2 regions of the Vibrio sp. Of14-4 genome follow, and region 2 is predicted to be linked to the other one. Evidence: riboswitches for the same ligand, from Rfam matches in the RefSeq annotation. Region 2 holds a riboswitch; the other holds the start of a gene.
What was found. A riboswitch is a leader RNA that binds a small molecule or an ion and turns the genes downstream of it on or off. The one in region 2 is predicted to bind cyclic di-GMP.
Positions count from the first base shown of each region.

Region 1: another riboswitch for cyclic di-GMP. It lies ahead of MHN79_RS06720 (hypothetical protein); the one in region 2 lies ahead of MHN79_RS00520 (TfoX/Sxy family DNA transformation protein).

Region 1 is NZ_JAKRGI010000005.1:26,466-34,638, reverse strand. It holds gene MHN79_RS06730 (queuosine precursor transporter) at 1-858, shown strand, start outside; gene MHN79_RS06735 (helix-turn-helix domain-containing protein) at 1-2, shown strand, start outside; gene queF (NADPH-dependent 7-cyano-7-deazaguanine reductase QueF) at 862-1,680, shown strand; cyclic di-GMP riboswitch class I at 1,882-1,959, shown strand; gene MHN79_RS06720 (hypothetical protein) at 1,979-2,275, shown strand; gene MHN79_RS06715 (hypothetical protein) at 2,604-2,975, shown strand; gene MHN79_RS06710 (rhodanese-related sulfurtransferase) at 3,244-4,224, opposite strand; gene yghU (glutathione-dependent disulfide-bond oxidoreductase) at 4,392-5,249, opposite strand; gene MHN79_RS06700 (HAD family phosphatase) at 5,395-6,045, opposite strand; gene katG (catalase/peroxidase HPI) at 6,596-8,173, opposite strand, start outside.
Region 2 is NZ_JAKRGI010000001.1:110,225-118,397, forward strand. It holds gene MHN79_RS00495 (LysR family transcriptional regulator) at 299-1,132, shown strand; gene MHN79_RS00500 (DUF1826 domain-containing protein) at 1,326-1,979, shown strand; gene MHN79_RS00505 (hypothetical protein) at 2,227-3,300, shown strand; gene MHN79_RS00510 (DUF2007 domain-containing protein) at 3,341-3,670, opposite strand; gene MHN79_RS00515 (TVP38/TMEM64 family protein) at 3,673-4,362, opposite strand; gene MHN79_RS00520 (TfoX/Sxy family DNA transformation protein) at 4,486-5,079, opposite strand; cyclic di-GMP riboswitch class I at 5,270-5,356, opposite strand; gene purR (HTH-type transcriptional repressor PurR) at 5,496-6,503, opposite strand; gene torD (molecular chaperone TorD) at 6,720-7,367, opposite strand; gene torR (two-component system response regulator TorR) at 7,566-8,173, shown strand, end outside.

The DNA.
Region 1 (8,173 bases), on a different contig from region 2:
AACAATAAGTACAAGTTAATCGGTTTTAGTGAAACCCCTAGTATGACTGCAAGCATTATGATAAAAGGAACGGGTAAAGTTGTTGATATACCGCCCGCAGAACTTTTAAAAAGCGATGTTGCGGATGATCTTAATCGTAATGAATTAGTTGAGGTGTGTAAGAAAGCGTACTCAAAATCTAGTTTTGAAGGTGCCTACGAATTAGAAGATCGCCATGAAAATTATTGGATGAGTTATTCATTTTTAGTCCTTTGTCTCTGTTCGCTTTTTACTCTGTCAAACCTCACAGGTATTAAGCCGATAGAAATTTTCAATACGGGTCTAGTTGTACCGATAGCGATTTTTCTTTATCCGATATCATTCATTTTTGTTGATATTTTGAACGAGTTTTATGGCCTGAGATTAGCAAGAAGGGCGATTATTAAATCGACAACGGTCAATGCTGTCATACTGGCATTTATTTATTTATCGACGCTTGTTCCCAGCATCGAGCCCTGGAAAGTGATGGATGAGCAATACTTAACATTGGTTGCTAGTATGATGTCCGTATTTGTTGCTTCACTTAGCTCATACTTTATTTCTGAAAATGTTAACGCTTACATTTTGAACAAAATTAAGCGGATAACAAATTCTCGCTGGTTAGCCATTCGAGTTATTACCAGTACGAGCATCGCTTCAGTGGTAGATAGTGCTTTGTTTATTGGCATTGCCTTTTATAATGTGATACCTAATGATGTGTTATTGGTTATGTTCTATAGCCAAGTATCCATCAAGGTTCTTTATGCGTTAGTTAGTGTTGGGCCAATTTATTATGCCAGAAAGCTGTTTTCTCGGTTAATCAATGTCAAGGAGTCATAATCAATGGCAATCTATAATAAGAATCTGGGTAAAAAGACAGAGTATGTTTCTCAATATAAACCAGAACTGCTCGATCCAATTCCGAGAGCAAGAGGGCGGGCCGAGATCAAAGAGCGTATACAAGCTACTCATACTGGCTTCGATTTATGGACAGCTTTTGAGATCTCTTGGCTCAATAATAAAGGGAAACCAGTGGTTGCAATCGGCGAATTCGTGATTCCCCACACCTCGGATAACTTGATTGAGTCTAAGTCTTTTAAATTGTACCTAAACAGCTATAACCAAACCCGATTCGATTCCCAAGATCTTGTTATGCAGCAAATGAAACAAGACCTTAGTGAAGCCGCTGGAGCCGAAGTATTAGTATCATTTGTTGCTGTTGATGAACCTCAACAAACGTCAGTCGATAAAAACGTACATTGTATTGATGGTTTGGATATTACAGTAGACTCATTTGATTATAATGAGGACTCCTTGATAGGGTCCACAGAAGATCAATATGTTACAGAGTCTTTGTGCTCTCACCTTCTCAAGTCTAACTGCTTGGTCACTAACCAACCTGATTGGGGAAGTGTTTATATCCGTTATACAGGAGCCAAAATCGATCATGAAGCCTTGTTACGGTATCTAATATCATTCCGTGAACACAATGAATTTCATGAGCAATGTGTAGAGCGCATCTACTCCGATATTAAACGCTGCTGCAAGCCGGAAAAACTGACCGTTTTCGCAAGGTATACAAGGCGGGGCGGTCTTGATATCAATCCTTACCGAAGCGATTTTGAAAGTGAGATCTGTTCAGCAAGAAACCCAAGACAATAAACTGATTAATATAGTTTTATTTTCTTTACATGGAAGTCAATCCTATTGACTTCCACAACACTACGGAGTGAAGTATCGCTGTCACCGCATGCATTACTCTATCTAAAGTAACTCAGAAATAAAAGCGAAAGATCAGACTGGAGGACAGGCTTAAACCAGCTCTTTTTTCGTTTATGTCTGATGTTGCCTATACTTAACACAGGACAAACTGGGCAAACCTGTCGTGAGGCGGGGACGCAAAGTGACAGCACAGCTTAAGCTGTGGGCTGCATTGCATTAGCTTTAGGGGAACCTGACTATGCTTACACTACCCACTTCATTAACTAACCAATTCAAACAGTGCATCCTAACGACTCGTATCTTGAAGAAAGAGTCCGTGCCATTCCATCAATTAATTAATGGTCTAAACGGTTATTCAGGCCTTCTCGCGATGACTAACGAACATCTTTTATGTTGCTGTGACAAAGCGACACTGAATGAGTTCCGTGAAACGGGTGTTCTATTTAGCGGACATTTGTTCAAGCTCAATGAGCTTGACGCTCTTACTATTACCGAAGCTCCAGTGTTTGCTAATGCTACTAAAAGTATCAAATAGGGTATTTTATGAACGTCCTACCGCTTTTAAACTTTTAGCTTCTTTGAGCTGAATTAGGGTGGTAGATAAGGTGTGACGAAATAGAGTATATATTCTGAATATTTTGAGGTAAATTTTGAATACATCACATAACCATTTGATTTTTATGGATTAAAATCTGAAAATTGATGAAATTATGTGATGCTATTCGGCATGATTTGGACTAGTCCAACAGAGTGGCCGATACGTCAATAAAGAAGCAATAAGAAAAACTTCACATGTATTCATGTCACAAGACTGCATCAAACGTTTATATTGGAGGAGTCTAATTCAGCTAGGAAAAATAAATATGATAACAATAGAGCGCAATGAGTCCCTGTTTCAGAACATGGTAAGCCACACAGATAAAGATGACTCGACAGTCGGTGTGACTATATTCATGGGTGAGAAAATTTTAACCGGAGAACTCATATCTGAACGCCGATACTTTGAGCTAGTTAATGAACACCTACATGATAGTACAGAAAATCTTGCTTTTGATTGCCAACTGGCTTTGAATTCAAGTAATTCCGGTGACAGCCAGTACTTCCATCTAAAGAATGCAATTTACATTGATTCAAACGGGCGTTCTATGCCTGCGGAGGGATGCCTTCTTAGAGGAAGAGTGTCGGGTGTTCAGGCTGTATCTATTGGTTCTTGGTTGTTGCCCAAGGGACAATAGAAATATTGGTGTCATTGAGTCTAAGAGTTGTCTCATTACTAAATTCAAGCAGTCGTGATCTTTTTGGTGCTCAGAGCCAATAAAAACTATTATAAAAACCGACTATTGAATGTGATATTCTCAATCCCAAGAAACTACCTTAATTTAGGGCTTAAACCTGTGTGACTAATGGAAGTTCGATGGTTTGAGTAATAAATTGAAATAGGCAAGTAGCCTTCAAAAAGAAGGCTACTTAAGTGTATAGAAGCTGTCTATAGCAGATCAGGAATCACTTAGATTTTCTTTGTTGTTCCTTGCGCGCAATTTTCTCTTGTCTACGCTTCATTATGATTTGATCAGCATCCCCACCAACGTGCGATTCACCACGCGTATTGGCTAACTGAACTTGTTTTTCACGCTCACGGAATCGTGCTTTTTGTTCGTCTGTATGTTTATCGACACATTTAGGGCAGCTTACCCCTTTTTCATAGGATGGTGACTCCATATCATGCTGAGTTATGGGTAGACGACACGCATTGCACATTTCGTAACCGCTTTTTTCTAACTCATGATTGACAGCAACACGGCCATCAAAAACGTAGCAATCACCTTGCCACATACTTTCCTCAGCTGGGACCTCTTCTAAGTACTTTAGAATGCCCCCTTCGAGATGATAAACCTCTTCAAACCCTTGTTCTTTCATATAGGCCGTCGATTTTTCACAGCGAATGCCTCCTGTACAGAACATGGCGACCTTTTTGTGTTTTGATGGATCCATATTGGCTGCAACATAATCGGGGAATTCACGGAAAGTCTCGGTGTTAGGATTAACCGCATTTTCAAACGTACCAATTTCTATTTCGTAGTTATTACGAGTGTCGACAACAAAGACTTCTGGATCTGATATTAACTCATTCCATTCAGTGGGTTTGACATAAGTCCCGACTACATGGCGAGGATCTATACCTTCAACACCAAGGGTGACAATTTCTTTCTTCAACTTGACTTTGGTACGATGAAAAGGCTGATGCTGGTCGTAAGATTCTTTGTAGACGATATCAGCCAGACGTGAGTCTCGCTTAAACCAAGCCAAAAGCGCATCAATACCGTCTCGATCTGAAGCGACTGTGCCATTAATCCCCTCGTTGGCAAGTAATAAGGTGCCTCTGACCTGATGCTTTTCCATCAGCAGCTTTAGCGGTTGTTGGAGGTCTTTGTAATCTTCCAAGCGCACAAACTTATACAGTGCGCATACTACGTAGTTGGTCATGGTTTTCCCCATTTAGCGAGCTGGATCGTAAGTCCAGAGCCGTTGTTTAAATTCAATGAAGTATATCGAAGTGTTTGGTAAATAAATACGTATATTTATTAAGGGAAAAGAGGGCTTGGGATAGAAAGGCAACCTGCCATACATTCCATATGACAGGTTTACAAAAACTATGGTATCAGATTCAATACTTTATCAATGTCTTGAGCAGAGTGCCGTTCTGGAACTTGTTCCCAGCTTTCTCCCCAAGTACGGTTCACAATACGTCCTCGTTGAACTGCAGGACGACTCTCAATCTTTTCAGCCCAGCGCTTAAGGTATTTGTAGCTACCCACATCCAAGAATTTAGCAGCGTCGTATAGTTTGCCTAGTACAAGGTTCCCGTACCAAGGCCAAATTGCAATGTCGGCTATGCTGTAGCTATCGCCAGCAATAAAATCATGCTTTGCAAGCTGTTTATCCAATACGTCGAGTTGGCGTTTCGCTTCCATAGAAAAGCGATTGATGGGATATTCGAATTTTTCTGGTGCATAGGAGTAGAAGTGTCCAAAGCCCCCCCCAAGATAAGGCGCAGAGCCTTGAAGCCAAAACAGCCAGTTCATTACTTGAGTTTTTGCTTCGATTTGTTTGGGCAGAAAATGGTCAAACTTATCGGCGAGATAGAGAAGAATATTTCCAGATTCGAAAACATTGATCTGGCTTTCATTTGAGCCATCAATCAGTGCGGGGATTTTTGAGTTAGGGTTAATGTCAACAAAGCCTGAGCCAAACTGATCTCCCTCACCAATTCTTATTAAATGTGCATCATACTCAGCGTCTTTTATGCCAATTGCGAGCAATTCTTCTAGCATAATCGTTACTTTTTGACCGTTTGGTGTTCCCATCGAATACAATTGCAGTGGGTGCTTACCTTTAGGTAAGGTTTGTTGATGGCGGGAACCAGAATCAGGACGGTTTATACTTGACCATTGGCCGCCATCGCTATTTTCCATTTTCCATACGGCAGGTGGTACATATTTATCAGTCATTGTCATTCCTTGTGTAATATGATTATGCCAGTAATAGAAGAAGTTGGGGCTAATGGTATGAATCCAAGCCCTCAGTGGAAATTTGTTATATCTATGAGTTATTGGTCTAAATATTTTGGGTATAAAGAATCTTATCTTCGTCCGCTTATCTATTTGACTCTAGATAATCCATGACATCTAGTAGTGATGGAAAAACATTATGTCCGAATGATCTAACTTCATCACAAGGCTCGACCAGATCAGGGATTTGAAAGGTCGTCATCTGGGCTGAGATGGCACTGCGAACACCATTATTGGAGTCTTCAAATGCCAGACAATCTTGACTTTTAACTCCCAATCTTTCAGCGGCTAGCAGGTATATTTCTGGATCTGGTTTTCCTTTCGAGACCTCACAGCCACAAGTCAAACAATTGAAGAACTTGTCTAAGCCCGACAATTTAAGCTTGATTTCAGCTACATCCCGCTGCGTGGAGGTTGCAACAGAAGTTGGGATACCATTTTCTGTTAGCCAAGCCAGTAGCTCCACAACCCCTTTTTTAATTGGTATGGGTTGATGTTTGACTATCGCATCATAGTTGCGTCGCCATTCGTTATGGAGTCTATCTAGATCATCTCCGTAAGCTTGGCGAAGAATTTTTTCTATACCTACTGAATTTCTTCCGATAATAGATAGATAAATATCTTCATAAAAAGGTAGGTTGACCGTTGAGCATGCCTGTTTAAAAACATGCATACTTACTTTTTCGGTGTCGAGTAATAATCCATCCATATCAAAGATGGCCGCTTGGAATTTCATTGATAAATCTTAATCAATTCGTTTGATGGTTGGTATTTTTACATACTACACAATATGAGTAAATTCATCGTTGATAATGTGCATTATTTGAAACATCGAACTTTAGTGAGCTTCTTTTGGGCAAGGGCAGAATTGATCGCGTTTACGTCATGCAGGGCTGATTAGAATGGAGCGTGCTGTTAGGCCGTATTTTTCCACTTAACATGGTGTATGGTTTTATGTTGGTTCTGTAGATATCAAGGTGGATAGTGTTGTTTTTATTGGTTTGGGTTTGCGTTGAATAATGTTGCTACTCAACGCACCTTTTGTATGCTCGGTTAGTAAAAAATAAACAACTCTTGTGTGTCAAACAGCCTAAAAAACTCGAATCCTTTCATCTTCAACTCTCCTTAATTAGCCAACTATGATTGACAGACTTCTAATGTGAATTAAGTTTCTTAATGAGTGCTACTTAACTAACCCTAGCCTATATTTGTGAAGCTGTCATAAAGTCAGGCCATTTAATCATAAATACCCATGATCATAGAGATGACCATGGGTAGTATTTTCTTTACTGATTAAGATCGAAACGGTCGGCATTCATGACTTTTGTCCAAGCTTTAACAAAGTCGTGAACAAACTTATCTTTGTTATCATCTTGTGCGTACACCTCAGCATAGGCTCTTAATATTGAATTGGAGCCAAATACTAGATCGACTCTGGTTGCTGCCCATTTCTCATTACCACTGTTGCGGTCGACAATTGAATATGAATTGCGACCAGTTGGCACCCATGAGTAGCGCATATCAGTTAAGTTAATGAAAAAGTCATTACTCAACACGCCAACCTTATCAGTAAACACGCCATATTGTGTGTTTGAATGGTTTGTTCCTAGTACGCGCATCCCTCCGATTAGCACCGTCATTTCAGGAGCCGTTAATCCCAATAACTGAGCGTGATTTAACATTAGCTCTTCAGGTCCCACAGCATAGTGCTGTTTTTGCCAGTTACGAAATCCGTCTGCAATAGGCTCTAAAACACTAAAGGACTCGACATCAGTCTGTGCTAGCGTTGCATCGCCGCGACCGGGGGAAAAGGGTACAGTGATGTTTACACCGGCAGCTTTGGCCGCTTGCTCAATACCCACATTTCCGGCTAATACAATCGCATCGGCAACACTCATTTTGAATTCACTTGCGATAGTTTCTAGTACGCTTAGTACGTTAGCTAACCTCTCTGGCTCGTTGCCTTGCCATTGATTTAGAGGAGCAAGGCGTATGCGAGCGCCATTTGCTCCACCGCGTTTATCGGAATTGCGGAAAGTACGCGCACTATCCCAAGCAGTGGCCACCATGTCGCCGATGCTTAGGCCGCTATTGGCAAGCTTGGCTTTTACTGCAGCTACATCGTAGTTTGTACTGCCTTTCGGTACAGGGTCTTGCCAGAGCAAATCTTCACTAGGGACATCTGGGCCAAAATAACGCGACTTGGGCCCCATATCACGGTGAGTAAGCTTAAACCAGGCCCTTGCGAAGGTCTCTGAGAAGTAGGCTTGATCCTTGTGGAAACGTTCTGAGATCTTATGGTACTCAGGGTCAATTCTTAGAGCCATATCTGCATCGGTCATGATTGGATTGACACGCATATTTGGGTCTTCCACATCAACAGGCTTATCTTCGTCGTCCATATCAGAAGGTTCCCACTGCCATGCGCCTGCGGGGCTCTTTTTTAAATCCCAGTCATATTCAAGCAGAAGACGGAAGTAGCCGTTGTCCCACTGAGTTGGGTGTGTTGTCCATGCGCCTTCAAGGCCACTTGTCATGGTATCTCGACCAATGCCTCTAGAATTATGATTATTCCAGCCTAAGCCTTGCTCTTCTATATCTGCTCTTTCAGGCTCTGGCCCGATATTTGATTCACTACCATTACCATGCGCTTTACCCACGGTATGGCCTCCTGCTGTAAGCGCTACAGTTTCTTCATCATTCATACCCATACGCTCGAATGTCGTTCGCATGTCTTGCGCTGTTTTCAGTGGGTCGGGCTTTCCATCAACACCTTCAGGGTTGACATAGATAAGCCCCATCATCACGGCCGCGAGTGGATTTTCCAAATCTCGCTTACCTGAGTAGCGGCTGTTTTCTGAACC
Region 2 (8,173 bases):
ATTTATACTAATTTTTGTTTTATCAATAGGTGTGAATGTTATTCATTTGGCCTTATAAAACTGAAATTAAATCCTTTTATATCAGGTATTTATACTTGAAATGTAATTAAATTAATATATGTGTATATGATTTTTACTGAATGACCTATACATTCTAACTTATTGTTTATTAGAGGTTATTAGTTACCCTGATGTACTAAAGTAGCGGTTGTACTTATTCATCATGCTTTTCTTGCTACTTGCTCTGGCTTTGAGTGAGTGTTTTTAATCTTCATTTATAGTTGGGTGGACTTACCTTATGCATCAATCTAAGTGTTTTATTGATTCAAAGTACCTATTAACACTGATAAAAGTGGCGAAATATCGTAGTGTAACAGCTGCTGCTGAGTCACTATTTATGACTCAGCCTGCGGTATCTCAGCAAATAAAAAAAATTGAAAGTACAGTAGGTGTTGAAGTCTTTGACAGACGGGGTGGTTTTGAGCTGACTCAACATGGAAAAATTCTTTTAGAGCATGCCAAAAAGATGCTAAGCATGAATGAAAGCTTATTTGAGCAGTTAAAGAGCGTTAACTTAGGTCGCCGACTTGATATTGCGGTGGAAGATGTATTTTGCCCCAGAGTCATCGAATGTATTTTGAAAGAGTTTAAAGCCTTGGATTATCGAGAGCTTTCCTTTACCAGCTTCAGTCTTGAACATTGTCCTCCAGTGGAAGAATATGACCTTATATTTACGACAGAAAGATTACCTAAAGGTCGAGGGACATCGCATCACTTGGACACGGTTAGTCATAGTATTGTGCGTTCTAAAACTTGTTCTAGTTCTCCAACAAGGGTCGTTTTTTCAAGCACTTTGACTAAGTCATATGTCAGAAATGTCCTCATGGATCATAAAATCCCACTGGATAATATTACTTATTGGCATGCTACGAGTTCTTCAACCCTTATAAATAGCGAGCTTGAATTACCCGGCACTGTGGTCGTATGTCCTGACTGGTCTGTGACGAGTGAAGGGTATGTAAAAACACCCCTATCTCAACTAATCAATATGTACGTATGGAGCAGTGATAATGGAGTAACTAAAATTGCCTCATCTGATGTTCCAACACGCGCACTTCATCTATGTAAATAAGCTAAGTAATTGGCACTGAAGGTCAAAATGTCGATTTTTAGTGTTAGTTACTTTTGTTCAATGTGGTTGTTGATTTTTTGTTATGATATAACATATCATATTTAGCGATGGTATTGATGGTGGTTACCTTAGATTTTTTGATGTTAGGTACCCCCATCTAATTGGGAAGTTCGCTTATAAATAGGGAGACCTCATGCTTCAGGTTATGAAAACACCAACGGAATTAACAATGCCTATAGCTGAATCGCCAAGTGTATTGAGTGAAATATACCGAGATGAGCATAACATTGCTGTATGGGAACGAGACCTTCCTAATAAACTGATTCATGGTATCAAGCATATGTTGATTCATGAGTCTAATTTGGCGTTAGTTCAAACAGTTACGCCTAGTAATGTAGATGACTGGATAATGCATAAGTTATCAAACTATGAATGTGCAGAGCTACTTGCTAAAGACATTGCGTTAATCGTTGATATGTTCTGTTGTTTGTTTGATTTGGGTGAAGCAGGGCTAAGACTCACCAGTATAAATAAACCTATGTGTCCAAAATTTCACGTTGATCATGTCCCTTGCCGTTTAGTTTCAACTTATACCGGTACTGCCACAGAATGGCATGGAAACGATGGTTTGGACCGCAGCAAATTGGGTGCTGGTAGCTTGGGGAAACCTGATCACTTATCTGGTTTATATAGTGAACAGTCGGCAATAAACAGATTGTCTACTGGAGATGTGGCTTTGTTGAAGGGAAGTGGCTGGGAGGGGAATGAAAGTCGCGGGTTGGTACATCGTTCACCTCAGAACCTTAATCAAGAACCTAGACTCCTACTGACACTAGATATGGTTTAATCAGATAGTGACTATCTTTTAGCAAATTATCTTACAAATGTCTTACTATAGACTATCAACAGACTTCAACTTTTTTGATGTGAGCTTACATAAATCTGGAAAGGTCTAATGTCAAAAAAGAAATACAATGATTAAATTCTTTCATGTTTAAAAATTATTTTTTTTCAAACTGAATTAAATTAATAAAGGTTCATGAACACAGTTTTATTTTTATTGTGTCTATATAATCCTCTGATAGGATTTATTTATGGATATGATAATGGAAGTCAACTCAAGTTTTTCACCCTCTGCTAGTAGTATAGTGAATCGCTCAGAAAAAAGTTCTCATCAGCCGTCTTTTAATATCAAAAAAGTATTTAACTGCTGTTTGCCTGCGCAAGAATTAAACTCAAATGAAGAACACTTAAGCAACTTAGAATATGGTGTGCTTGATAAGCCTAAGGTCGCTCATACCATCCAAGTTTTTACTCATAATAATGCAAACCAAACAATGAGTAGCGATATGTGTGAATCGATTCTTACTAGTACATCAGATATTGTTTTTATATCTACAGAAGAAATGAAGAATCTATCAGGAGTAATGAGAGAGACTATTAATGGCTCTAAGTATGTGATTGTCTATAATAGTGCCCAAAAAATGCTGACAGTCACCAAACCTAAAGAGCTGTTTTCCTTGTTCACCAATCCTGCATCAACCGCTCAGATTACACTGGTTAAAAAAGGGATAGCAGCACCTATTATTATTGATAAGTTAACTTATAGGGACGTGCTTAATAATCCAAATAAAGGTGGAACTATCACTATACAAAGCATTGGTAGCATGAAAGTTGCCATGGTAAATATTCATCTTGACTCAAAAGATCAAGATGAAAGAAAAAAAGAAATAAATGATTTGTTATGCAAAATTAATAACAAACATACTGATATAGATCATATTATTATTGCTGGTGATTTTAATACTCGAAATAGAAAAGTTGATGGGCGAATAGTTAGAGCATTACAAGATAAAGAAAGTTTTAGATCTGAGCTGGGAGTTCCTCCTCAATATGAAATCACCTTGCCAATGATATCCCCACAGGAGAATACATATAAGTGGGAAGCAAGCTTAAATGCTGAGGCCAAGCAAGGCTCCAAAAGACAGAAAAACGGAGAAATGCAAACCGGGTACCTTGATGGCGTTGTTATTCTTACGCAAAAAGATGAGACACTAAAGAGAAGTATAATCGTACCTGAGGGTAACTCGATTGTTGGACCCTCATATGGCAGTGATCATCGTTCAGTTAGTGCGAAGTTCGCAATAGAGAAGATACGTTCGTCCTAAAAGATTGAAGCGAAAACGAATGAAGCGCCTTCAGTGCGCTTTATTCATAGAGGTCAGATTCGTCTCTATTGATCTCGCTACATTTCCAACACAACCCAAATTGCTGTTCATTGAGCTCTCCACATTGGGTGCACTGCCATTTTAAATCTGATGGTGTTTTTTGTTGATACTGTTCGATGATTGACAGCGCTTGCTTATGTTGACTGATATTCAAAAGCCAAACACAGGGGGAGGTACTATCATCGAAAGGAAGTTCTCCTTGTAGCCCTACGATTCCATCTCCTCTGACTTGGCAATGTATTTGCTGTGATTTTAGAAGTTCACAGACTATATGAACTTCTATTACATTAGCGGTTGAGAAAATTTTCAAAACTAACTCTCATTTTGAGTTTGTGTCGCTCCTTTGAATTTTCCCATCACCCATTTAGTGACTACTGGGAATAGCCCAAGTAGAGCAAATGATAGTAATACCGGAGCAGATACGATACCCGATAGGCTTTCTATTTGTGCCAATTGTGTGCCTGCATTGAGATAAACCGCGGTACCCGGCAGCATTCCCAATTGGCTTACCAGGTAAAAACGAGCAGTAGATATTGGTGTTAGCCCCATTAGAAGGTTTATTAGGAAGAAAGGAAATACAGGTATTAGGCGAAGCGAAAATAAATAGAATGCCCCATCTCTAGCCACTCCGTCATTGATTGCTTTTAATTTGTCGCCAAATTTGGTTTGCACCCAATCTCGAAGTAAAAAACGACTGCTGAGAAAGGCGAGAGTCGCACCTATGGTGCTTGCAAATGAGACAAGTAAAAGACTGGCCCAAAAGCCGAATAAAGCCGCACCTAGAAGCGTCACAACGGCAGCGCCTGGAATGGAGAAAGCAGTAATGGCGACATAGGCAAGAAAATAACTTATAGCGGCTAGTGCAAAGTTGTTATTTATAAACTCAGATAGCGAGGCTTGTTGAGCTTTAGCATTTTCTAAAGTGAGATATTGACCAAAGTTAATGCCAAGAAACACAATCAGTCCGACGAGCAGAACTCCTAACACGAGTTTTTTATTCATAGAGGCTTCCTAAATATGAGTAAAGGGATATGAAAATAAGAACAGTTGAAAAGAAGTAAAATTTCAAACAGAAAATAAAAAAGCCAACCTAGCTGGCTGACTTAGTTTCAAAGCATGTTGTGATTAGCTATTAAGAAGACTTTCTAACTCCGCTCTGCGAGTAGTAGGAATAACTGACCAATGTTTGCCTTTTATAGCGCCTTCTAAAGCCCAGAGCAACTCAATTGACACCTCTGCAGGGTGCGTTGCTTGAATCGCCTTAAACGCCTTTACTGACCCTATTTGTTCTAAATTTTCGACGCTATCGATTCCGGCTTTCTTTAACATACGTTCTGTTGCCAGTCGAAGGTTAGGTAAGTCTTTAAGTCGAGTCGGCCTAGCTTTAGCTTGTGTCGTCTTTTCTTTCTTGGCCACTTCTAGAGAGCGATAGGCTAAAGAAAGCGCTCGCTCCTCACAAGTTGCAATGTCATCAGTTAACGCAAAGTATTTTGTAACAACGGGGAACCCACGTTTTTTATATACGTATGGTGTTAAGCCCTCAGTTTTAAATTGATTGGCTAGTTTGTCATCGGCGCGGATGTGTAGCTTATCGTTAACGACTAATGCGAACATTATGTCGTCTGCGAAGATGCCGAATCCGCCGAACATTGAGCGCGATTTTATCTGACCAAGCTGATCAAAAAGTCGCATCGATTCTTTAAGTATTGGTTTATCCATGCTGTTTTATCTCGGTGTATATTTTATTATACGCCACCAAAGCCAGGTCCGAGAGATTAGCAAAATAATGCAGGTAAAATGTTGATAAAGAAGTCATACATTTTTTAGAACAGACACATGTGGCTACCGAAACATCAAATCACTAGTCCATGTATTGTTTTAAACGGTATGATAGTTTGCATTTTTGCCCATCGGCAACTCCGCTACCTTTCAGTTCCCTGAGTCAGGCCGGAAGCTTTGCGTCCCACTCTTTCGAGTTGGTTTGCCCTGTTCGTGGCATTAGTCGAACAATTTAAGAATAAATAAGATTTGAGGTAAGTATCACAACGTGATTGAATAAGTGTGATATCGATCCAAATATTTTGTGTCAAAATGATAGAGTCGGCTAATAGTTTAACTTATCAGCCGGTTCGTATTCATTCACTTAGATTGTAAACCGTATCACGAATCACAATCTCTGGATGCATTTCGAAAACACGCTTTTCATGCTCTTTATCTTTGATACGTTCCAAAAGAATTTCAAACGCATTTTTGCCTACGCGACGTTTAGGTTGGTGCACAGTAGTAAGTGGTGGAGAGAAGTATTCAGCGAGCTCTATATTGTCATAGCCGATAACTGAAATCTGTTCAGGTATTTTAATTCCTTTTTGCTGCAGTCTGCTCATTAGACCAAGAGCCATAGTATCATTGAAACAAAAGACAGCCGTTGGTTTGTTATCCATTGCGACAATTTTATCTGCGGCGAGCACGGCAGTATCGCATTCGAAGTTGCCTTCGAGAATCCAGTCCTCGTTAATTTTTAAGTTAGCTTCACTCATTGCTCGGCGAAACCCTTGTATACGTTCTTGGCACGCTGCTTTCTCAAAGTGCCCACTAAGACATGCGATATCTTTATGACCGTGTTCAATTAGGAATTTTGTTGCTAGATAGCCGCCTTCTTCGGAGTTATCGATTATTTTATCGGCTTGAGAGCTTTCTGGACCCCAGTCCATGATGACTTTAGGGATATCCTTTTGGCGGTCAAGCATTTCACTGAGTTCTTCGGTTAGGTCGGAACACATTACTAGAATACCATCAACACGTTTTTCGGCGAGCATACGTATATAATCACGTTGCTTCTCATATATTCCACCAGTGTTACACAGTATGAGAGTATAGCCTTGGCGGTAACAATAGCTCTCTACACCATCGATGACTTCAGAAAAGAAAAGATTAGTAGATTGAGTGACAAGCATGCCAATAGTACGGGTACTGTTACACTTTAGGCTTCTCGCTACAGCGCTTGGAGCATAGTTTAATTCAGTCACTGCCTCCATCACTTTTTCTTGAGTTGCTTCTGCAACAAAGCGAGTTTTATTTATTACATGAGAAACAGTTGTTGTCGACACGCCGGCTAAGCGTGCTACGTCTTTGATAGTGGCCATAAGGTTCTGTCCTGTCGATGACTGCCGTGAACTTGCATCAAAAATTTGTGTAAGTGGGCAGTAAGTATCAGAAACACAAAAACCGCCCTATTTAGCGGTTTATCTCTAGTTCTGTCAGTTTTTATCGTTTTCGTTCTCGATTTTATATCGCAAAGGCTTTAAGGGCAAACAAAAACCTAAATTCTAGTAGGCTTTCCATCACATATTTGTGTCTAATTACTCACCTTTTAGAAATGAGTAATCCTGTTTGATAAACGCAAGAGTGACTTCTGTCACTGATGCATAAAAGCCGAAATTATCCAGTTTCTGACACTTATCTACAAACGAGGGGATCCAAGAGAGAAGACGGGCTTCAATAAATTGTGCTTGTTCCTGCATCGAAGTTTCCATCTCCTTCGGTTGCATTAGCTTGTTGGAGCAAATGATTAGGTGGCCGAGAAAGTCTAATTCTACAGCAATGTGATCAGCCGGCTCATTAAGGCTTTTATTCACCTCTATTTGATACTGGTACATTAAGTTTTCCATTTCTGTGGCAGGTATATCATTGAGCAGTCCTGAATCGCCAATATAGATAGATGCGTAGGGTAGGGCAGAATCTTTATCGGATTTAAGAAACAGATTACAAAAGTCAGCCGCTAGTTCGAGTTGGGCATTGTTCCTGCTGAGCACACGATTAAGCGCATCTATTAGTTTGTTTATATATGGCCTTAAATGCTCATTCTGCCCAAGCGCTGTTAGGAAGGCGCGAACTTGGGGGGAATGGTACTCTTCAAGTACCTCAGCAGAAAGTTCTCTGGCGAATAAACTTGATAACCACCAATAGATTTCGGCGCGCTTCTCATTTAAGGATTTGATGTCGTCCATTAGATAATACTCTCCACAGTTATGTAAGCTATCTGGGATAAAACTTGTGTTATCCATAAAATATCAGTTCGGTGTCGTTTAGGTTGTTTCAAATCAAAAAAAGAGTGCGTATGCACTTATAACCGACACAAATACTAGAATTATGACAGCTTATGAATAGAATACGAGTCAATAGGTTAGGTGTATGCAGTGGTGTAAATGGGTTATCACGTATTAATTGTCGAAGATGACGCAGTGACTCGTAGTAAATTAGTTGGCTATTTTCAGCATGAAGGTTATCGAGTATTTGAAGCTGAAAATGGTGAAGAGATGCGCGAATTAATAAAAAGCAGCAGTATTGACTTAGTGCTACTGGATATTAATCTGCCAGGTGAAGATGGACTTTTGCTGACTCGTGAACTTAGAAGCCAGTCAGATATAGGGATCATCTTAGTGACTGGGCGTACTGAAAACATAGATAAGATCGTTGGCCTGGAAATGGGAGCTGATGACTATGTGACCAAACCCTTTGAATTGAGAGAGTTAGTGGTTCGAGTCAAAAATTTACTCTGGCGCATAGGCTCTGCTCGCCAAGCTAAACCGGCTGCAAGTGCTAATAAGTTAGTTCGTTTTGCGCACTGGACATTCGATATACCAAGGCGCTCTTTAACAAAAGAAGGTAAGCCTGTGAAACTGACTAAGGCAGAGTATGAGTTGTTGGTGGCGCTATCTTCTTATCCCAATCAGGTACTAAGTCGTGAGAAAATTCTTAATATGATCAGCCACAGGGTTGCAGCACCTAATGACCGCACGATAGATGTTCTCAT